Regions from separate parts of the Gottfriedia sp. NPDC058432 genome, predicted to be linked through region 3. Evidence: riboswitches for the same ligand, from Rfam matches in the RefSeq annotation. Region 3 holds a riboswitch; each other region holds the start of a gene.

Region 1 (7,872 bases), on a different contig from region 3:
TTTCCTACTCGATTACAAGCAACAACATAACACTGATTTTCAATTGCTCTTGCTTTTAACAAGATTTCCCAATGATTCATTCTTTGAATTGGCCATTCAGCGACAAAAAATAAAACTTTTGCACCTTTTTGAGAATGAGCTCCAATCCATTCAGGAAAACGCAAATCATAGCAAACAAAACCTGCAGCTGTTAATCCCTCGATTTCAAAAAGACCGTCTGTTTCCCCTGATTGAAGATAGTGATGCTCGTTCATTAACTGGAACAAATGAACTTTATCATAAGATTTTACTAATTCACCAGTATTGCTAATAACAATTAACGTATTCGTTACCCCATTTTCTCTTGCAATTGGGAACGAACCAGCAATCAATATTACATTATTTGATTTTGCAATCGACTGAAGTTCAGAAATAATCGCTTCTTGTTCACCTGTGTGCAAGCCAATCTCTTCCAAACAATAGCCTGTTGTCCATAACTCTGGTAATACGATAACCTGAACATTTTCTTTAACAGCTTCGTTTATTTGAGTTTTCATTTTCTCTAAATTAGACTTTGATTTACCTAAAATAACGTCAGATTGAATACACGCAATTTTAATCACAATTTATTCACCCTATTCTAAATTTTATAGACATTTTTAAATCGAGCATATATGATGGTGAAAGTTATTGCAACAATCGTTCCTGAAAATCATTCGATTAAGTAACGATTTAATCAACTTAAATTAATTATATTTTTGGAGTGATTAACTTGAATCATAGTAAACTATTAAACAATTTACCTAAACAATTTTTTGCTTCACTAGTCCAAAAAGTGAATCAGTCAATTAGTAATGGTCACGATGTCATTAATCTTGGTCAAGGAAATCCAGATCAGCCAACACCCGACCATATTATAAAAGCATTACAAAAGTCTGTTGAAAACCCTTTAACTCATCGTTATTCTCCGTTTAGAGGGATGAGCTCTCTAAAAAATGCTGTTGTAGAATTTTATAAACGAGAGTATGATGTTGATTTAGACCCAGAGGAAGAAGTAGCCATATTATTCGGTGGAAAAGCTGGATTAGTTGAGCTACCACTTTGTTTATGTGACGCTGGAGATACAATTTTAGTTCCAGATCCAGGCTATCCAGACTATTTATCTGGTATATCTCTTTCAAAAACAGTACCATACATGCTTCCATTACTTGAACAAAATCAATTTTTACCAGATTATAAATTAATTCCTCAGGATGTTTTGGATGCTAGTAAAATATTATTTATCAATTATCCAAATAATCCCACTGGCGCTATCGCAACAGAAGAATTTTTTAAAGAAACAGTTAAGCTTGCAAGAAATAATCAAATTACAGTTTGTCATGATTTTGCTTATGGCGCATTTGGTTTTGACGGCAAAAAACCTTTAAGTTTTCTTCAAACGCCAGGAGCAAAGGAATGCGGGATTGAAATTTATACCCTCTCTAAAACTTATAATATGGCTGGTTGGAGAATCGGTTTTGCAGTTGGAAATAAAGAGGTTATTTCAGCAATTAATCTATTACAGGATCATCTTTACGTTAGCATCTTCCCTGCTGTTCAAGAAGCTGCCGCTGTTGCGCTTACAGAATCTCAAGAAAGTGTAAAACAACTATTAGCACTTTATGAAGAGCGTAGAAATGTATTTATTAGCGGTTGTCACGAAATTGGATGGGAAGTAACTGCACCAGCAGGGTCCTTTTTTGCATGGCTAAAAATTCCAGCAGGTTTTACATCACAGGAATTTGCTGATCTATTACTTGAAAAGGCTCATATTGCAGTCGCTCCAGGAAATGGATTTGGAGAATATGGTGAAGGGTATGTAAGAGTCGGCCTACTATCAGATACTGATAGACTGAAGGAAACAGTTGCTAGATTAAAAGAGATTGAAGTATTTTCAAAATTTAATGTTTGACAATTATGATTGTTCATGAAATAATGCGATTAGATTAATAATTCAAAATTAAATATTAACTTTATTCAGAGTAGGTGGAGGGACCGAGCCCGACGAAACCCGGCAACCGGCTAGTTAACTAGTACGGTGCTAATTCTCGCAGCATTTGCTGACAGATAAGGTGTAGGTAAACCTCTCCTTAGTGGAGAGGTTTTTTGTTTGATTAAAACTTTTTGGAGGTTTTGAAATGAGTGGAGTAATAGCAACTTACCAAGTTTATGATAAAAATCATCATTTAGAAAAAAAGGCAGAGTCAATCGCTCTAGGTTTAACGGTTGGTTCTTGGACGTCATTACCTCAAAATGATCAAATTCAATTACAAAAGCATAAAGGTAAAGTTCTTTCAGTTCGTGAAATAGAATGCGAAGAAAATATCGTTAACTTTTTAGGATATAAACCAACAAAAGGGATTATTGAAATTTATTATCCTAGCTTAAATTTTTCAGCTGATCTTCCAGCTATTTTAACAACAGTTTTCGGTAAGCTATCCCTTGATGGCGAAATTAAACTAATAGATTTAAATTTTACTGATGACATTTTAAATTTATTTCCGGGTCCAAAATTTGGTATTAAAGGCATTCGAGAAAAATTGGATGTATATGATCGACCTTTATTAATGAGCATTTTCAAATCAATAATCGGCAGAGACATTCAATACATTTCAGAGGAATTAAAAAAGCAAGCTTTAGGCGGCGTTGATTTAATTAAAGACGACGAGATACTTTTTGACACGAATACATCTATAACAGATCGCGTCACTCACGGAAAAAATATTTTGAACCAAGTTTATGAAAAAACAGGACACAAAACATTATACGCGGTGAATTTAACTGGCCGTACATATGAGTTAAAAGAAAAAGCATTACGTGCTGCAGAAGCTGGTGCGGATGTATTTTTATTAAATGTATTCTCGTATGGAATTGATGTACTTCAAGGTTTGGCAGAGGATCCATCAATTAATGTTCCAATTATGGCCCATCCTGCTGTTTCGGGTGCGTTTACAGCATCACCAATTTATGGAATTGACGCAGGATTATTATTAGGGAAACTTTTACGAATTGCAGGTGCAGATTTTAGTCTATTCCCTTCGCCATATGGTTCAGTTGCATTACAAAAAGAGACAGCTTTAAAAATCGCTGAAAATTTAACTGTATCAAATGGATTAAAAGAGACATTCCCAGTACCTTCTGCTGGAATTCACCCTGCGCTAGTGCCTCAATTAATTCAAGATTTTGGAATTGAGCAAGTCATCAACGCTGGTGGCGGTGTTCATGGTCATCCGGATGGTCCGATTGGTGGAGGTAATGCATTTAGAGAAGCAATTTCAGCAACACTGTCTGGAGTTGGGCTAAAAGAATACGCACTTCCAAATACATCACTACAAAAAGCATTACAACTTTGGGGGTAAACAACAATGGCAATAAAGATTTTTTGTGATTTTGATGGAACAATTACTGAGGGAGACAATATCGTTAATTTAATTAAAGAATTTGCTCCTCCTTCAGTAAGTGAATTAACAAGTGAAGTATTAAATGGCAATCTATCGATTCGAGAAGGCGTAGAGAAAATGTTTGCTACGATTCCTTCAACGAAAAAACAAGAAATGACTGATTTTGTAATCGATCGTACTATCATTCGAGATGGTTTTAGCGATTTTATTCAATTTGTAAGCGTTCAACAATATGCGTTAAAAGTTGTAAGTGGCGGGCTAGATTTTTTTGTTCATCCTATATTAGCGGATTACCTTCAACCTTCGGATATTTTATGTAATCGTACTGACTTTACGGGCCAAACTGTAAAAATTCATTGGGATCATTCTTGTGATGAAAACTGTACGAATGATTGTGGAATGTGTAAACCATCTGTTAAAAGAAAATTTAGTGAATCAAATGATTTTATCATTGTCATTGGCGATTCAATTACTGACTTACAAATTGCAAAAGAAGCCAATTTAATTTATGCTCGAGATTTCTTAAAAGATAAATGTGAAGAACTATCTTTACCTTTCATTCCTTTTGAAAATTTCTATGATATTCGAGCTTCATTAGAGAAGGAGGTGCTAGTATGAAGGACTTTTTCAAACATTATGATGAAATCCGTGAAGTAAAAAAAGTACTAGCTGATCGAGATTGGTTTTTAGGAACTAGCGGGAATTTATCAATTAAAGTAAATGACGAACCTTTAAACTTTTTAGTGACAACTAGTGGTAAAGATAAAACTAAACATACTTATGACGATTTTTTACTCGTTAATGAATTTGACCAATCTGTTTGGGATGAATCAAAAAAACCATCAGCTGAAGCCATTTTACATCGGCTAATTTATCAACATACAAATGCAAAATGCGTACTTCATGTACACACTTTAGCAAATAACTTTATAACAAAGGATTTTCCATATCAAGATGAGTTATCTTTTTCTGGTATCGAAATTATTAAAGCATTAGGATTATGGGAAGAAGATGCAGAAATTACAATTCCAATCATAAAAAATCTTGCGCATATCCCTACTCTTGCAAATGAATTTCTTCCACATATAAAGAATGATCATGGTGCTGTATTAATTCATAATCATGGTATAACAGTTTGGGCCGAATCAGCATTTGAAGCTAAAAAGCATTTAGAAGCTTATGAGTTTCTATTCCAATATGCATTACAAGGTATTCAAAAAAATACATTTATAAAGAATTAATTTGGAGGAATGAAGAATGGCAACAATTTGGGTAGAAAAAAAAGATTATCATATTACAAGTGATGTTGAAGTAAAAGCTTATTTAGAAGAACAAGGTGTAATTTACGAAAATTGGAATATCGAACAATTACATAGTTCGTTACAAGAAAAATTTATTTTATCAGATGATGAAAAAGCAGCAATTCTTGAAACATTTAAAGCTGAAATCGACAGTATTTCATCAAGACGTGGCTATTTAGCGAGTGATATTATTACTCTTTCAGAAGCAACTCCAAATCTTGATGAATTACTTAAAAACTTCAATCGTGAGCATCATCATACGGATGACGAAGTTCGCTTCATCGTTAGCGGTCACGGTACGTTTATTATCGAGGGAAATGAAGGCTTTTTCCATGTTAATTTGAATCCTGGAGATTTAATTTCTGTACCACCAAATGTACGCCACTACTTCACTTTAGCAGAGGATCGTAAAGTAGTAGCTGTTCGATTATTTGTTACGACTGAAGGTTGGGTACCTATTTACGAATAATTTTTATAAAAACTAAATTGACTCATATCCTCTTTAGGATGTGAGTCAATTAATTTTCTTCTTCATTGAAATGATCTTCTCGGTAGTCGATATATAACGACCCATCTGTTTGTACTTCAACAAAAAACACATCTGAAATTGATGTTATGCCTACCCTTTCAAGTTGAGCTATTAACCATTTTTTATCCAAGTTTAAATTTGATAATGCATCTTCGTTTACTTCCCCATCAGATACCACTGCTGTTGACGTTGGAAATAACAAAGTTTTTTTCCATGTTTTATTTTTTTTCGTTTTAACATCTTTTGTTTTCATAATTGATAGACTGCCATCAATTTCAAATATAGCGTACTCTACATCTTTCAACGAATAAATATTCTCATTACGAAGCATTCCTTGAAATTGCTCTGTATCTAATCTAGCTTTTTTTAATGCATTTTCCATTATTTTTCCTTGTCTAATTAAAATAATTGGTTCCCCAAGAATCATCCGACGTAAAGATTTAGATTTTAAACTTAAATACCCCATGATGATCGTCAAAACTGCCCAGCCAACTAATCCAATGATCCCATCTTCAATATCTAATGTTTTAGATGTCGTTATAGATGCTGCTACATTCCCTATTGTAATGGCTGTTATAAATGTAAATACATCTAATTGACTAATTTCCTTTTTCCCCATTAATCTCGTTAAAATAAATAAAACAAAAAATGAGCATATGACCCTAAATACTACTTCATTAAAGCTCATTTATTTCATCCTTTCTCTTTCAAAAAACCATTTTAAGTATTTATTAATCAACTTAGCGTTTGAAAAATAGAACGAAACTATTCTTTATTATTTCTAAAAAATAAGTTTAAACCTAACTGTGTGTATGTCCTCATAAATTACCGATTATTGAAGAAAATATTACTATTCATTTATAATCGACTATTTATTGGGGTGAGATCTTGAGTAAAAAACTTTCACTTGTTGGCTTAATATTAATGGTATTTACCACTGTATATGGTTTTGGAAATATACCAACCGCTTTTTATTTAATGGGATATAGTGCAATTCCATGGTACTTACTCTCTGCTATAACGTTTTTTATTCCTTTTGCATTTATGATGGCTGAGTTCGGAGCTGCATATAAGCATTCAGAAGGTGGAATTTATACATGGATGGCTGATTCGGTTGGACCTAGATTCGCTTTTATAGGTACCTTTATGTGGTTCTCCTCTTATGTAATTTATATGGTAAGTGTCTCCTCAAAGGTTTGGATTCCACTATCAACGTTCATTTTTGGTAGTGACAAAACGCAATCACTTTCATTATTTGGACTTACTTCTACTCAATCTATCGGATTATTAGCATTACTTTGGATGTTAGTTGTGACATTTTTTGCTTCGAAAGGAATTGAAAGCATTAGTAAAGTTACAACAATTGGTGGTATTACAGTTTTCTCTTTAAATATAGTGCTGTTAATTACAAGTATCATTATTTTGGTATTAAATGGCGGCAAATTTGCTCAACCGATTAAAAGTTTCTCATCAGCATTTGCTCACTCACCAAATCCAAACTATCTTTCAACCCTTGCGATACTATCATTTGTTGTATTTGCGATTTTTGCATATGGTGGGCTAGAAGCAATCGGTAGTTTAGTTGATCAGACGGAGAACGCTGAACGGAACTTTCCAAAAGGGATTACCATTTCAGCAATTATTATTTCCGTAGGATATTCGTTAGGCATTTTTTTAGTAGGAATCTTTATAAACTGGTCAAATGATTTAAGTGCTAGCACTACGAATTTAGGGAACATAACATATGTACTTATGTACAATTTAGGATTAGAACTTGGAAAAGCTTTTACTTTATCATCACATACTGCCGATCAAATTGGTATTTGGTTTGCAAGAATTACTGGTTTATCAATGTTTCTTGCATATACCGGAGCATTTTTCACATTAATTTATGCACCGTTAAAAACAATCATTAAAGGCACACCAAAATACTTATGGCCGACAAAATTTTCTGACACAAATGAAAAAGGTATGCCTGTCAATGCAATGTGGGTACAATTTTCAATTGTTTCAATCATTATTGTCCTTACTTCCTTTGGTGGCCAAGGAGCATCAGCATTTTTTAATAAAATAACTTTAATGACAAATGTTTCAATGACTTTACCTTATATATTTTTAGGTATTGCGTATCCAATGTTTAAAAGAAATGAACAAATCGACAAGCCATTTCAAATTTTAAAATCAAATTCATCTTCTTTATTTGCGAGCATTCTCGTTATTTTGGTTGTTGGATTTGCAAACTTTTTTACGATTATTCAACCGGCTATTGAAGGTGATTTCAACTCAACAATCTGGATGATTGCAGGACCAATTTTCTTTTCAATTTTGGCTTTACTAATTCTTAACCGTTCAAGAAAACATACCCAAAAAGAGAAGAAAATTGCATAGCAATCTTCCCACTTATTGTTAATAACAATTCCGAAAGTAAGTAGGAAATATAGCACATACTAAATTTGGAGGTGATATTCATGGGTCACAATCAAAATCCACATGTAAAAAAGAAGAACAAAGATAAAGGGCAACCTACACCAGCTGCAGTTAATTCAGAAGGTTATTTTGCTCCAAGTAAATCAAATACTGAAGCTCTTAATGAAGTGAAAAATTCATAAAGACGATTGGCGAG
Region 2 (7,872 bases), on a different contig from region 3:
CTAACCAACCTTTTGTTTTCATGATTTGTAGTAGTGCCGCACCATCTTTCGCTTTTTTAGCACCAAAACTAGCAAACATCATACCAATGTCTTCACGAATTGATTGGCTCATTAATGTTGCATCTGCTGTAACTCCAGCTGCTATTCCAGCAGCAACCATATAAGCGATTTGAGCATCTTGAAATCTAGCTCCAGCTGGAATTTGTTCCAAATCTGCTTCTGGTCGTTCTGATGGAGTAGGAGGTACTGCAATATCATTATGTAGAAGTACTTCTTCAATTTCTTTAATTGCAGGTTTCATTGAACTCTCAATTACTTGTTTTAAAAATGCTTTTAACTCTTCATCACCTGTATGGTTAATATAAACTTGGTAAGTATCTACGCCAGCTTTAGAAACTGCCAGGTGACTCCATAGACCATAAACTTCTCCATAATGTAAAGGTTCATTTTGTGGATTTCCACTTAATACTCCCATTATAAATTTACTTCCCTTCTCAAATAAATTCATACTAATCTCCTTTTAAAGAGGTAGGTACGAAAATTATTATTGAACCATTTGAGTATTTTATACTATTTATTTAAATGAGCTAATAGGCTTTCACTAAAAAGCTTTTACTGTGTGTTTTTTATTCAGAATGTACAGAATTTAGATTAGTTTTTTCCTTAGATCTATATACAAAATATATGTTTAAATTCTACATCTTTTTGAAATTGAATAGTGTTTATAAGATAATCTTTTTTCGAGATGAGGTGGTATCCTTTGGTTCGAGAAACCCCTTCGATGGAGGAAATGCTTAATATTATCCAAAATGGATTAGCTAAAACAGATTCACCAAAGCGAGTAACTATAATTGGTGGAGGTATATCTGGTTTAGTTAGTGCATCACTGTTGAAAGAAGCAGGGCATCAAGTTACGATTATCGAGGCTAATCGCAGAATTGGGGGAAGAATTTATACAAAGAGAGAACCATTTCTTGACTACCAGTATACTGAACTTGGTGCTATGCGTATCCCTTCATTCCACCATTTAACATTTGCATATATAAAAAAATTTAATTTAAAAGTAAATGAATTTATCAATAGTACGCCAAATGATTTAATTTACGTCAATAATATATTAACAAATGTTAAAAATTACGAAATGAATCCAGACATATTAAACTATCCTGTCGCTCCAAATGAAAAAGGAAAAACTGCTATAGAATTACTCACATATGCGATTGGTCCTTTAATTGAATTTATCCATCAAGATCCAATCAAAAATTGGGAAATTGTAATAATAAGTTTGATCACTATTCTATGGAAAACTTTTTAAAATTTAATCCTTTTGGAAATTCATTATCTTCTGGAGCAATTGATATGATCAATACAATGATCGGGATTGAAGGTTTTCCTGAACTTTCCTTTACTGCAATACTAAGAGAAGTACTTGTACTTTTAACACCTAACCTAAAATTATATGAAATTACAGGTGGAACAGACTTCCTTGTAAGATCATTTTTACCCCAATTGAAGGACAATATTATGCTTAATGAAAGAGTAAGGACAATTATACAAGAAGATACAAAGGTAATCATTTACTCAGAAAATGAAGTCCTTAATAGACAGAGTCAACATGAATGTGATTATATTATTTCAACAATCCCTTATTCTTTATTAAACTTTGTAGAAATTCTTCCTTATGAGTCTATTTCATATAATAAATGGAAGGTAATAAGAGAACTACATTATGCGGATTCAACAAAGATTGCTATACAGTTTAGAACGAGGTTTTGGAAAAGTTTGGTATATTTGGCGGGAAAATAGTAACTGATTTACCAATCAAGGCTTCCTATTTCCCTAGTCATGATTTTGGAAAAGAAACAGGGGTAATTTTAGCCAGTTATACTTGGGGGGACGATGCTGCAATTTGGGATAATATGAACAACCATACACGTATTGATAAAGCATTAGCTAACCTTTCAACCATTTTTGGTGATGTGGTTTATAAAGAATTTTTAGTAGGATATTCGCAGAGCTGGACGCAATTTTCATTTTCCGGTGGAGCATTTGTTATGTATAAACCGAATCAACAAAAAGAGCTGGGTCCCTATATCAGCTCACCTGAAGGAAGAATTCATTTTGGTGGATCACATGCATCATCTACTCCTGGGTGGATGCAAGGGGCAATTGAAGCAGGAGTCCGCACTGCTAATGAAATTAATAATTTATAAATAATGTAACGACTAAGCCAACGACTCGTTGGTTTTTTTTCGTTTAATTAGAGGTTCATGAGTAGGGAGAAAAAGGGGAATCCGAAATTTAGTAACTCAATTAAGGGTTCATTTTTAAATAATGTAGACTTATATCTATTTTAAATGTTAAAAGAAAAGGAAAATAGGAATTTGAATAGAATGGATAGGCTTTTATTTTGACATACTAAAAAATATGAAAAGAAATAAAAGGAGGGAAGCATAAGATGAGAAGTCAACTGGCAGTAATAAATGCGCTTAAGCAAGAATTTGAGGGAGCAAAAGATTTAATTGTCCATTCATTTGAATATTATGAACAACAAATTTGTTTGATCTATCTTCAAGATCTATGTGACGCGGATAAAATTAAAACTGATATCATCCAACCACTTATGCTTTGTGATAAAGAAAGTAAATTTCTGTTACACTTACTCTCCCAATCTAATTGTGAGTCGATTCAAAACAAAAGGTATTTAGGGGAATATATAATTTCTGGTAACGTGTTAATTTTCATATCGAATGGGATATATGCTTTTAATGCAATTCGTGCTATGGATACTGAATCTGTAGAAGCTTCAGTAGAAACATCAGTTCAAGGACCACAAAAAGCTTTTTCACATGACCTCAGTACAAATATAGCGATAATTCGTAAAAGATATCCTTCCAATAAATTAAGCATTGAGTATCAAACAGTTGGAACAATCTCAAAAACAAATATAGCAATACTTTATGATGTTAATTATGCAGATCAAAAGGTAATTGATGAATTAAAAAGTCGTCTTAAGAGGGTAAAGATGGATGTAATACAAGCAGCTGGTCAATTAGAAAGGATACTTTCTGATAAAAAGATTCATTTATTTCCTACCATGATGATAACAGAAAGACCTGATCGAACTGTTTCAAATCTTGCCCAAGGTAAGGTTATTATTGTTATGGATGGAACGCCATTTTCTTTGATTACGCCTACTGTATTTTTTGATTTTATAGCTTCAATGGATGACTTATATCATTCTTTCTGGATAAAAAAACTTTTGCAATCAATAAGATATATTGCCCTTATTATAACATTGGTGTTACCTGCTTTTTATATTGCAATTACCTCGTATAACCCGGAAATATTAAGGTCCCAACTTACTTTGACGATTGCAGGTAGTAGGGCAGGAGTTCCTTATCCATCATTTTTTGAAGTGCTTTTTATGATGTTAGCTGTTGAAATGTTAGTTGAAGCTAGTATTAGACTACCACGAGTAATTGGCCCAACTGCTACTACTGTTGGTGGACTTATACTTGGTCAAGCTGCACAACAAGCACAACTTGTAAGTTCCATCATGATTATTATTACTGCATTTGTTGCCATTTCTAATTTTACGGTCCCAATCAGTGCAATGAGTTTCGCAATTCGATGTATTAGATACCCACTGATTATATTAGCAACTCTATTTGGGTTGGTCGGATTAGTTGGAGGTATGCTTGTACTTATCTGTTATTTTGCTAATAAGCGAAGCTTTGGGACTCCTTTTTTAGCGATTGAATGGGGATCTTCCGATAAAATTGAAACGATAACTGAGAACCCAAAGGGGGGGCAAAGCTAGTTGACCCGTCACTTTTACTATACTGTACTGCTAACAATGATGTTGAATATTATTATCAATGTACCAATGATTTTAATTGGCGAGCGTTTTAATGGGTCTCTTATATCTATGGTGTTAAGTGTTTTGATTGGTGGAATATTTATTTATTTGTTTACGATCGGAATAAGTAAATTTCCTAATAAAGGATTGCCCGAAATTTTTAACAATAGACTACCTAAACTTGTTAAAAACATTTACTTAGCATTTTTAGGCGTAATGTGGTTGGCTGCAGGGGCATTTGTTTTAATTTCTTTCACATATATTACTGTACTGTATTTAAATACTGAGTTAAATATGGGATATGTTTTAGCTTTTTTTCTAATTATTGTTATTTATGGAGCAAATTGTTATACAGAATCAATCCTCAACGTTATTGAAATAATGGTACTAGTAGCTACTCCAGTTGTTTTTTTTATCGTTTATAAAGCTATGGCAAGCAATTATTTTTATTTCGTCCATATTAAAAGAATACTCCATTATTTTTGGCAAATGCCTAACTATAGTTCTATTTCAGCTGCTACTTATTTTTTTACAGGCTATATAAATCTAGCGATCATCAATCGTTATCTTGAAACGAAAAAGGTTGTTAAATTTCTGTGGATTTTACCTTTAATCGGATTCGTTGTAATTAGTTTTACATTTTTCGTCCCAATTGCTTTTTTAGGTGTTAAAGGGATTAATGATGTAGTGTTTCCTTGGGTCTTCATAACTGATTCTCTAAGAATGGAATATGGGTTTATCGAAAGAGTGCTATATTTGATGCTTTATATATTCCTTTTGTTGTCACTATTATTTAGCATATTAACATGGCATGTTGGTTTAAAACTATTTGAAGGAATGTTTTTTAATTATAATTTGAAACCCGCTAAAAAAAGGAAATTTTATGGATATATGATCTTTCTATTTTTTGGAGCCGTTACGATGACACTGCAGACATTTACGAACGAAAGAGAATTATTTGATCTGATTAAAATATGGCAAAATATCCGTTTTCCTGCTGAAGGCATATTAGTAGTGTTAATTTTTTTCTTATCACGGAGGCAAAGAGCATGAACCGTATTTTAACGTTGTTGTTAATTATGGAATTAAGTTTTATGTCTGGTTGCCAATTACTCGATGTTGATAAACGTTTTTTTGTCGTAGCGATAGGAATCGATCATACAGATGAAAATGGCGTCTACCTTGTGTCAGTGAAATTAGCCATCCCATCAGCACAAATTGGAGCGGGAAAGTCTAATTTTCAAATTATTTCTCAAAAATCAACTTCAGTTTCTGAGGCCATTAGAATAATCCAATCTTTAGTAGATAAAAAATTAGATTTTGCTCAATGTAGGGTAATCGTTATCGATAAAGAGCTACTAGTTGAAAACCAAATTGATTTGATGAAGTGGTTTATTAAACGGCCAGATATTCAAGGTGTTGCTTATGTAGCTGTAGGAGAACCTACTGCAAAAGAAGCTTTATCATGGAGGGTTAAATCAGAGAGATTAGCGGGTAACGCTGTTGTGTTAGCTTTTAATGAAGAATCAAATAGGTCACCATATGTAATGTCAGAGATACTTAATGATTATTATATGCGATTGATAGAAAACGGTATAGATCCATATTTACCTATTATTGAACCGTTCGATAGTTCCTTTAAAATTAATACTTCCGCAGTTTTTAAAGGAACAAAATTTAAAGCAGTATTAAATCGTGATGAAACAAGGATGCTTAATGAGCTCTTAAATCCCAAAGTAACAACATTAATTAATGTTGGAAAAGGAAAAAATCAATTTTACATAAGTGCTGAAAATACGAAAACTGACATGAAAATTGTTATGCCTAAAAATAAAAAGCCATATCTAGACGTTCATATAAAGGTAAAAGGATTTATTGAGGAATCTAATAAGACACTACATCAAAATAGAGAATTGAAAGAGTATGAGAAAAAAGCATCAATCATTATGAGCTCAAGAACAAAAAAATTTCTAGAACGTCTACAGGAATTAAATGTTGATCCACTTGGACTTGGGTTAAACTATCAAGCAAAATACGGAGTGACAAAAAAAGAAATAAATAAGTGGGAAGAAATTTATCCAAAAATTGAATTTCGAGTAAAATCAGAAGTGAAACTAAAGGGAACTGGTACTATGTATTAAATTCGATTTAATTTCAATTAAATAATTATAAAATTTTATTTTTTCTAATAAATACAACGAAGAAAGCGCTATCTCAATAAAGATGTTTAATTTCCCTTATTGACAATCTGTTTACTAGGATTTATGATTCAGTTAAAGAAATTACATAATTCAAACTTATCGAGAGTGACCGAGGGATCAGGCCCTATGACGTCCGGCAACCTCCTTATTTAGGAACGGTGCCACTTCCTGCAGAATGAAATCATTCTGATAGATAAGTCGAAAACAATTGTTTCCGATGCCTCTTTCTGAATGAAAGAGGCTTTTTTCTTTTTTTATTTATTTACGCGGAAGGTTAAACAAAACTGAATTTCACTATATATAAACCCAACTTAACCAATGCGAAAACTAGACAATTTTAATGATAAAGGAGAGAATAGAAATGAAATATGGTTTTTGGTTACCGATTTTTGGAGGATGGTTACGTAATGTGGATGACGAAAGAATGCCACCAACATTTGAATATGCTAAAGAGGTTATTCAATCAGCTGAAAGATGGGGATACTCGACTACTTTAATAGCTGAATTATATTTAAACGATATTAAAGGTCCGGAGCATGATTCACTTGAAGCTTGGTCAACAGCAGCGGCACTTGCTACAGTGACGGAAAAAATCGAAATTATGACTGCGATTCGTCCAGGTTTTCATAATCCTGCAGTAACAGCAAAAATGGCTGCTAATATTGATCAAATCAGTAACGGCCGTTTTACGCTAAACGTCGTTTCTGCATGGTGGGCAGAAGAAGCTCGTCAATATGGCGGTATTTTTACAGAACATGATGAGCGTTATGCTCGGACAGAGGAGTTTATTGATGTTCTTAAAGGCTTATGGACAGAAGAAACGTTCAATTATTCAGGTAAATATTACGACTTAAAGGATACAAAGCTTGCTCCAAAACCAGTTCAAAGACCAAATCCGATTCTATATGCAGGCGGAGAAAGTGAAAAAGGAAAGCAAACGATTGTAGAAAAGTGCGACGCATATGTGATGCACGGTGGAACAGTTGAAGAAATTAATCAGAAAGTAACAGATATGAAGGTGCGCCGTGAACAAACAGGAAATGCACCATTAAGTTCTTTCGGTATGGCCGCTTATATTATTTGTAGAGATACAGAAGAAGAGGCTTTGGCTGAGCTAGAAAAAATTACGACTGTGAAAGATTCAAGCGGGTATGCAGGCTTTAAAGACTTCACTACAAAATCACAATTAGAACAACAAATCCAATTACAAGATTACTCAGTTTCAAATCGTGGTCTTAGACCAAATCTAGTAGGAACACCAGAGCAAATTGCAGAACGAATTTTACAATATGAAGAAGCTGGCCTAGACTTATTATTATTACAATTTTCACCTCAACTTGAGGAAATGGAACGCTTTTCAAAACAAGTTATGCCATTAGTAGAACAAAAACGTAGTTTAATAAAGAACTAGAAAGGGGATTTAAAGATGAGCAAAGTATACGTAATTCATGAAAATAGTGAGTGGACTGTGCATTTAACAAAAAGATTAGAGGAGCTTGGAGTTCCTTATGAGGAATGGCATTTAGACGAAGGTACGGTAGATTTATCAACTGCACCACCAGAAGGGATCTTTTATAGCCGAATGAGTGCGTCCTCTCATACACGTGATCATCGTTTTGCAGCCGAGTTTACTGGTCAAGTATTAGCTTGGCTTGAAGCACATGGTCGTACGGTGTTGAATGGAACGAATGCCTTGAAGCTAGAAGTTAGTAAGGTTTTACAATATTTAGAGCTAAACAAGTATGCTGTGAAGACTCCTAAAACGATCGCAGCAGTTGGAAAACAAAACATTATTAAGGCAGCTAAAAA
Region 3 (7,872 bases):
AAATCATAACTGGTAATTTTTTATTTAACTCATTAAATGCATTACTAATCCCAATACAGGCAGCTTTAACATTTCTCATATCTTGACAAGTTTCAACTAATAAAACATCTACGCCACCATTTATTAATCCAGTTGCTTGTCGATTATATGCAGTAATTAGTTCATCGAAAGTCACTCCACCTGTAACACTAATTGCTTTTGTTGTTGGCCCCATTGCACCCGCTACATATACCTCTTTACCAGATGCCACAACTGCTTGCTTTGCAATCCTTGCTGCAATTTCATTTAGTTCAATATCTAAATGCTGTAAATTATAATCGGATAAAACAATATTTGTAGCTCCAAATGTGTTCGTTTCGATAATGTCAGACCCTGCATCTATATACTCCTCATGAATTTCTTGAATAACATCTGGTCTTGTAACAACTAAATATTCATTACAACCTTCACATTCTTCTCCACCAAAGTCTTCTGCTGTTAAATCTCTTTGTTGGATCATCGTTCCCATTGCTCCATCAAGAAGTAATATTTTTTCTTTTAATGCTACGTCTAATGTTTTCATAGTTGAATCTCCTCTTTATTGCTGCTTTTAGTAAATTGAATTAAGTCCTCTGTAATTTCATACTTCAAAAATGGAGTGATAAAATAAATCCCGTTAAATTTATCCTTAACATAATCAATAAGCTCTTTTGCAATTTTTTTACCTTCATCAACTGCTCTCTCAGGTTCAACTGATGAAATTCTATTTCTTACCTCTTCAGATAAAGTAATTCCTGGAACTTCATAATGGATAAAATCAGCATTTTTCTTACTAACTAGCGGCATAATTCCAATAAAAATTGGCTGTTTAATATGACGTGTTGACTCATATAACTTATCAATCGTTTCAAAATCATATATTGGCTGCGTTAAAAAATAATCTGCTCCCGCCTCAACCTTTTTCTCAAGCCTTTTAATTGCGGCATCAAACTTTCGAACATTCGGGTTAAAAGCAGCAGCAACAGAAAACCTCGTTCCATTTCCTAAGCTTTTACCGGAATAAAGCCTACCATCGTTCATTTCCTTAATCATTCGAATAAGTTCAAGTGATGCTACATCGTAAACTGAAGTTGCACCTGGAAAATCTCCTACCCTTGCTGGATCTCCAGTAATAGCAAGAACTTCATTTAATCCTAATGTTGATAGCCCCATTAAATGAGATTGAAGTCCGATCATATTACGATCTCTACAAGTTAAATGCGTCAAGACTGGTACATCCAATCTTTGAAGTAGTGATGCCATCGCCACATTCGAAATTCTAGGTGAAGCTAATGGATTATCTGCTAGTGTAATTGCATCAGCTCCTGCGCTATGTAATGCTTTCGCTCCTTCAAAAAACTTTCTCGTTTGTAATGTTTTTGGCGGATCTAGCTCTGCAATGATCGTCGTTCTCTTTTTTGCCTTTTCTGCTAAAGTTTCATTCTTTTGCTCTTCTTGTTTCGGGATTGTAATTTTAATTGTTCTGTTTTTCACTTCTTTTTTTGTAACAGGTTGTAAAGTATCAATCTTACTTCGTAAAGCAGCGATATGCGCTGGTGTTGTACCACAGCATCCACCGATTAGTCTTACACCTTGTTCAATAAATGGTTTTGTCATATCTTCAAAATATTCTGGATTCGATTTGTATACGTATTTCCCCTCATTGTATAGAGGTAATCCTGAATTTGGAAATGCCGATAAATAACCATTCGTTGGTAATGAAACAGTATTTAATGATTCCAGCATATGAAGTGGTCCAAGATGACAATTGATTCCGACTACATCTGCACCTAAATCAATTAAATTAGGAAGAATCTTTTCAATATATTGACCACTTTGCATAACGCCAATTTCTTGTAGTGTCACTTGTGCAATGATCGGTAGATCCGTTCTTCCTCTTAATAGATTTACAGCATCATATAATTCATTTTCATCATAAAATGTTTCAAGCATGATTCCATCTACGCCTTCTTCTAGTAACGCCGAAGCTTGCTCAAGCAGCATCATCTCACGTTCTAAAGGTGTCGTAAAAGTAGAACCTACATATTTCATTCCACCTATTCCACCAATTACTAAAGCTCTACCTTTTGAAGCCGCTCTAGCATTTCTAACAGCCATTTGATTAATTTGCTTAACCAGCTTTTCCAAACCATATTGTCTCAGTTTTCCAGCATTGGCACCGTACGAATTTGTTTGGATCACTTCTGCACCAGCATCTATATATTGTTCATGTATATGAATGATTCGATCACGCTCAGTAATATTAAGTTCTTCAAAACAGCTGTGAAGTCCGCCAGAATACAAAAGCGTTCCCATTGCGCCGTCACCTAAAACAATTCCATCTTTTAACTTTTCCAATAAGCCCATACAATCACTTCCCATTTATATAAAATAAAAAAACGCCATTCCCTCAAAAAAATGAGAGAATGACGTTTAAGTACAGATCACGCCTTATCTCTCATGTTTTAAACATGCTGGATTTAGCACTTTTTAGCTTTCGCTAAAGTTGCCGGGTTTCAAAGGGCCAGTCCCTCCACCACTCTCGATAAGGATTATTTAGTTATATTCAATATAAAACAGTTTACTATATTTATATGATAAAGAAAAGACATTTATGGAAAGATTTCCAAAAATAAATTTATTTTGTTTACATAATAGTATTATTTAACTATTTTTATAGTGTGCTAGTGCTAATAGCGGATAAATTTCATTATAGCTATGGTAATGAATGTAAAACTGACCAGGTAATCCTAATCCGGTTGGATAAGTTAATGCTTTATTAGGCAATTCACTTTGAGTAGTTAAAAATTTAATCCCTTTTCTAATTACTTCATCCTCTTTATGACGGATTGAAAGTAAAGTATCGACTGCCCATGCTGTTTGACTAGGCGTACTATATTTTAAAGGAACATATTTATATTTAACAGGCGAAAGACCTGATTCTCCCCAACCTCCGTCTTTATTTTGAATACTAACTAACCATTTCTCAGCTTTTTTAATTGCCTCATGATTTTTAGGAATTCCCACGGCTCTTAAGCCAGTAATCGCTGCCCAAGTTCCATAAATATAACAAATTCCCCATCTACCATACCAACTACCATTTGATTTTTGGTTCTTTAAAAGCCAATCAACTGCCTTTTTCACAATTGGATCATCGTTTGAAATCGTCGTATAATGTCCAATAAATTCCAATATACGTCCAGTTAAATCTGCAGTAGAAGGATCGATGATAGCATCTTTTGCATTTTCAATTGGTAAAAATGTTAACCATTTATTCGTAACATTTTTTTCGAATGCTCCCCAACCACCATCGTCATTTTGAAGTCCAAGTAAAAAATGAACTCCCCTCAACCAACTTTCACTTATAGTTGGTTGTTCCAAAGAACTTCTTGCAAGCGCCCTTAAGACTGCTCCAGTATCATCATTATCTGGAATAAAAGAATTAACGTCAGAAAAGCCCCAACCGCCAGGACTTAAATTTTTAGCATGAACCTTCCAGTCACCATTCATATTTTGTTGTTTTTTGATTAAGTAGTTAATCGATTTCGAAACAATCGGATCATTTACTTGATAACCAGCTTCTTGAATTGCATATGACAATAATGCAGTATCCCAAACTTTTGATGGCGAATTTTGAATATGAAGGCCCGCTTCTGTATCGGCTGCATATGAAAGAAGTCCTTGTAGCGCATTTTGAATGACGGATGAAGTAGCTTCATAACCTAAAGCCATTAAAGCATAAATCATATAAAATGTAGAACTGCCATAACTATAAAAGGTTCCATTTGTTTCAATACGATCTAATATAAATCTTTCAGCCTTTTCATATCCTTTCTGGTGAAAATAGAGAGGATATGAAGCTAGCTTTTTACCTTCTTCAAGTAAAAATTGATAAAAACTCCCTCGCTCTTCGTAAAACCATTCTACCTCACTAGTTTCTAAAAGATAATCAATCGTTAAATCATCATCCAATTTCACTTTAAATCGCTTATTAATACAAAGAATCATAGGAACTAAATGAACTCTAGCATAATTACTTAAATCAAATAAACTTAACGGCATTTTATCTGGTAGTAAAAAATAGCTCATAGGAAAGTAAAATAATTTAGGATACTCAATTAAACCATGAGTAGCTAGAATCATCTTTAACATAAAATGTGTTTTTTTAATCCCACCGTTTTCACGAATAAATTTTTCAGCTTTTTTCATACTTGAATGTTCTTTTGTATACTTTTTTGAGATTAATAAAGCTATGTAAGCTTGTACTGTTGCATTTAAGTTTCCCTCTTTCTCATCCTCGTATAATTTCCAAGCTCCATTCGGATGTTGAAGATTGATGATACGATCAATAATCCCATCAAATATTTTTTGATTTTTGTATTCAAGATCATTCATTAATAAAATCATAAAACTATCCGTTATTAATGAACCTTCAAAACAATATTCCCAAGAACCTTCTTCATCTTGTTTCGTCCTTAGACGTTTAATCCGCTCTTCAATATTTCGTAAAACAATATTTTCGAGGTCCATTTTACCACCTCAGTTCAATTTTTTTTAAGGCTGATGGTATTTTTCCATTCTTGTTGAATGCTCAATTTCAATTTCTTCAAAATCATCAATTTCCTCTGATACTTCGATTTCTATTTTTTTACTAAAATAAACAATTGAAATAATAAATGCTAAAAGGCTAAAAGGTAAAACCATTATTTTAAATCCGAACCAAGTAAACGAATGTAAAATATGAAAATAGCTACCTAGTAACAAGCAAAAAGTAAGTAATAGCAGGTCGATCACAATTACACCGCAAAATGATTTTACTATTTTTATTAATAAAGGATTCAATTAGATCACACTCCATTATTAATCTATGATTTAAATGTGAAATAATGAATTATTCCGAGCAATTAGTACCAGATACTTGGAAAAAACAACAATTTATGGTGGGCATTTCAAGAAAATAAAAAATTTACTTTTTAAAAATAGAGTACTTTTTTCTTTAAATTATTTAAAAAGTTAAATAATCTATTAATTGTCTAATCAGAATCTATTAAAAATGAATATAGTGAAAGGATAATAGAAAAGGAGTGTTTTTTACTATGGCAGCAGAGTTTGAAGAATTCAAAGATATAAAAGAAGAAATTCAAGAGGTACTTGCAGCAGCTAATGCAGATGGTGCAATCAATTTTAATTTTATTAACATTGAAATTAAAGAAAATCGCATCCAAGTCGAACAAAGAGCTGAAGGCGGAGGACAAATTAATCGAAATGTTGGTATGAACGCAAATCAAGGCGGACAAAATGCTAGAGACAATAGCCAAACAGCAAATGATCGTTCACAATTTGCAGATGGAAATGGTAGAAGTGGTATTGCTGGAAGAGATAATGATGAATTAGGCGGACAGCAAGGAATTAAAATCAGAGACAGCAAAATCAAAAGAAGCAAAATCAGAACAGATTCCTCTCACAACGAAGGAGCAGTAACTGAAGACCAAGACGTTGAACAATTCCAATTACCAAGTTTAAATAGACTTAACAGAACAACTGAATAACCGAATTCAGGTTGCTAGATGACTCATCACATTATTTTCAAATCTTAAAGCATGGACAAGCTCTTCTAAAATTTAAATAGAACATGTCACATCTTGATTGTGAATATTGAGATTGAAATCTGATGCAATTTATGTTCACTCTCTTACATTTGACATCAATTGAAGACAAATGTGTATATCTAATATATAACCCACGAGGAATATTCCTAGTGGGTTTACTTCATTTTTATAAGCTTTTCTGTCTTAAAATTCCGGTAAATTACTTAAATTATTTTCTGCAATACCATCCGGTTCACTTCTAAGGATGTCACGACCATACTTATGGATTACATCCACATGAGCTAAATTTCCACTTTTTGCTTCTTGCAAAGCTTGAAGATAATCTAGTTCACGATTTAAACTCGTTCTGAAACCAATTAAATCACCATCTTCATTTTTACGAACAGCAACAATATGTTCCTTGTCTTGATTTACTGATTCCTCTATCATTTGTTCTTCATCACTTTGATTTCTATACATTTCATATGCTTCTTCAAATCGATCTTGAGTCACTTTTAAATCTCCTCCTTTTACCATTAGTTTTGCCATTGATGGAGGATGTATAACAATTTACTCCTAAATGAAAGGAAGAATGATATTTTTACATAAAAAATAGACTGAATTAACAGTCCATTATCCTTTTAATATAATCTCTAATTTTAATTAAAGCTGCACTAGATAAAAAAAGAATATCAGACACTTTTTTAGTGTCTGATATTCGTAACATAGTTCACTTTATAAAGACTATTGTCTCAAGGTTTTTAATGCACCACTCCAAGCAACAACTTGGTCAAGCATTGCATTTACATTATTAAGGTGTAATTCAGCTGGCTTGAAAGTAGTATAGTTTTCAAAATCGGTAAATAAGGACAGTGTAGGGTGAACACGAACATCTGCAATCATTAGCTCACCCATTATTCCTCGTAAATGTTCAGCTGCACGGGCACCACCAGTTGAACCATAACTAACGATCCCTGCTGCTTTATTATTCCAGGCTTCACGAGCTAAATCAAGTGCATTTTTTAGGGCTCCTGTTATGCTGTGATTATATTCTTGAACGATAAATACGAATCCATCCAAGCTGTTAAGTTTTTCGTTCCATGCTGCAATTCCTGGTTCAGTCCCATCAGTTGTTCCTAAAAAAGGCAATTGATAATCAGCAATATCTACAATTTCATAGTTTACATCTCCACGTTTGTCAGCAATTCCTTTAACCCATTCTCCCACTTGTGGGCTAACTCGTCCTTGTCTTGTACTACCTAAAATAATACCCACATTTAATTTTTCATTTGACATTGTTTTTTTCCTCCTATTTAACATATTAAAATTTATTTTTCCAAATTTTGTGCACCAATTCCATTCTCCTAAATAAATCCATTAGCTGTTCTTTTTCATCATTCGAGATCAATGATAATTTTTGAGAAATGGTTGGAACGTGTTTGGGAAAAATTTCGTCAAATAACGCTCTTCCTTCTTCAGTTAGTACGACATTAGAAGTCATTCTATTATTTGGGTTTGGTTATCTTTCTACAAGACCCTTCTTTTCTACCTTATCAACGAGTATATAGGTGTTTGCTTTATCGCTTGGCATAAATGTAGTTCGAACCATTTTTGAAACCCTTCAGTCTATTATGTAAAATTATCGTTTTCAAATACCTTTTTAGCTAATTTTACCATTAAATAAAGATTTCTCTATAATAAGTAAATATCCCTTTATATTCAAAAACTTTATTGATATCCCCGCTTTTTACATAAAAAAAAGCTGTATATTTGCAACATATGTTGTTCAACTATCGCATGCTATCGCTGAACAGGACTTAGTAGCTAATTAATAGATCAGCTACTATTTTCCTGTTTAAAAAGAGAAATACGTATTAATTCTGTTCAATCATTTAATTGGTTTACTAAATTTATCCATTCTTAATAAACTAAATTGCTATTTTGTTGAATAAGCATTCTGCCTTCACAATTGATTAAACTCTAAATTTTCACGACAAAAAACCAGAAAATTTTATTACAAGTTTTCTGGTTTTTTCACTTTCTACTCAATAATTACAATAATTCAATTTAAATTTCCAAATCCAATTATTCTATTTATCAAATTGCTAGATCAATTATCACACATAAGTGGCATAGTTTATCTTTTAATTCAACAACATGATTGACTATTCCAAAGAGTTGTTAATTATACTATAGTTAAATAAAATGACTGAAAAACCGCCCTTAAAGGTTTACTAAATTACCAAATAAAAGTAATTTTATTTCG

What was found. Region 3 has a riboswitch for S-adenosylmethionine ahead of ACFWM3_RS23780 (bifunctional homocysteine S-methyltransferase/methylenetetrahydrofolate reductase). Riboswitches for the same ligand answer to the same signal wherever they lie in the genome.
Region 1: linked by a shared signal. The riboswitch ahead of ACFWM3_RS18035 (2,3-diketo-5-methylthiopentyl-1-phosphate enolase) and the one ahead of ACFWM3_RS23780 (bifunctional homocysteine S-methyltransferase/methylenetetrahydrofolate reductase) in region 3 are both predicted to bind S-adenosylmethionine.
Region 2: linked by a shared signal. The riboswitch ahead of ACFWM3_RS19610 (LLM class flavin-dependent oxidoreductase) and the one ahead of ACFWM3_RS23780 (bifunctional homocysteine S-methyltransferase/methylenetetrahydrofolate reductase) in region 3 are both predicted to bind S-adenosylmethionine.

The regions. Positions count from the first base shown of each region.
Region 1 covers NZ_JBHXLC010000020.1:36,464-44,335, reverse strand. Annotated here, with positions in the region: gene ACFWM3_RS18045 (carbon-nitrogen family hydrolase) at 1-599, opposite strand, end outside; gene ACFWM3_RS18040 (pyridoxal phosphate-dependent aminotransferase) at 743-1,930, shown strand; SAM riboswitch class I at 1,989-2,092, shown strand; gene ACFWM3_RS18035 (2,3-diketo-5-methylthiopentyl-1-phosphate enolase) at 2,157-3,377, shown strand; gene ACFWM3_RS18030 (2-hydroxy-3-keto-5-methylthiopentenyl-1-phosphate phosphatase) at 3,384-4,037, shown strand; gene ACFWM3_RS18025 (methylthioribulose 1-phosphate dehydratase) at 4,034-4,660, shown strand; gene ACFWM3_RS18020 (cupin domain-containing protein) at 4,677-5,189, shown strand; gene ACFWM3_RS18015 (DUF421 domain-containing protein) at 5,239-5,937, opposite strand; gene yjeM (glutamate/gamma-aminobutyrate family transporter YjeM) at 6,138-7,637, shown strand; gene ACFWM3_RS18005 (hypothetical protein) at 7,718-7,858, shown strand.
Region 2 covers NZ_JBHXLC010000024.1:21,859-29,730, forward strand. Annotated here, with positions in the region: gene ACFWM3_RS19575 (DUF3231 family protein) at 1-508, opposite strand, end outside; gene ACFWM3_RS19580 (flavin monoamine oxidase family protein) at 761-1,315, shown strand; gene ACFWM3_RS19585 (FAD-dependent oxidoreductase) at 1,300-1,806, shown strand; gene ACFWM3_RS19590 (flavin monoamine oxidase family protein) at 1,773-2,213, shown strand; gene ACFWM3_RS19595 (spore germination protein) at 2,459-3,823, shown strand; gene ACFWM3_RS19600 (GerAB/ArcD/ProY family transporter) at 3,824-4,915, shown strand; gene ACFWM3_RS19605 (Ger(x)C family spore germination protein) at 4,912-6,003, shown strand; SAM riboswitch class I at 6,157-6,263, shown strand; gene ACFWM3_RS19610 (LLM class flavin-dependent oxidoreductase) at 6,425-7,474, shown strand; gene ACFWM3_RS19615 (ATP-grasp domain-containing protein) at 7,490-7,872, shown strand, end outside.
Region 3 covers NZ_JBHXLC010000040.1:7,356-15,227, forward strand. Annotated here, with positions in the region: gene metH (methionine synthase) at 1-562, opposite strand, end outside; gene ACFWM3_RS23780 (bifunctional homocysteine S-methyltransferase/methylenetetrahydrofolate reductase) at 559-2,385, opposite strand; SAM riboswitch class I at 2,467-2,570, opposite strand; gene ACFWM3_RS23785 (terpene cyclase/mutase family protein) at 2,683-4,548, opposite strand; gene ACFWM3_RS23790 (hypothetical protein) at 4,573-4,860, opposite strand; gene ACFWM3_RS23795 (hypothetical protein) at 5,115-5,567, shown strand; gene ACFWM3_RS23800 (DUF3892 domain-containing protein) at 5,811-6,086, opposite strand; gene ACFWM3_RS23805 (NADPH-dependent FMN reductase) at 6,351-6,902, opposite strand; gene ACFWM3_RS23810 (HAD family hydrolase) at 7,830-7,872, opposite strand, start outside.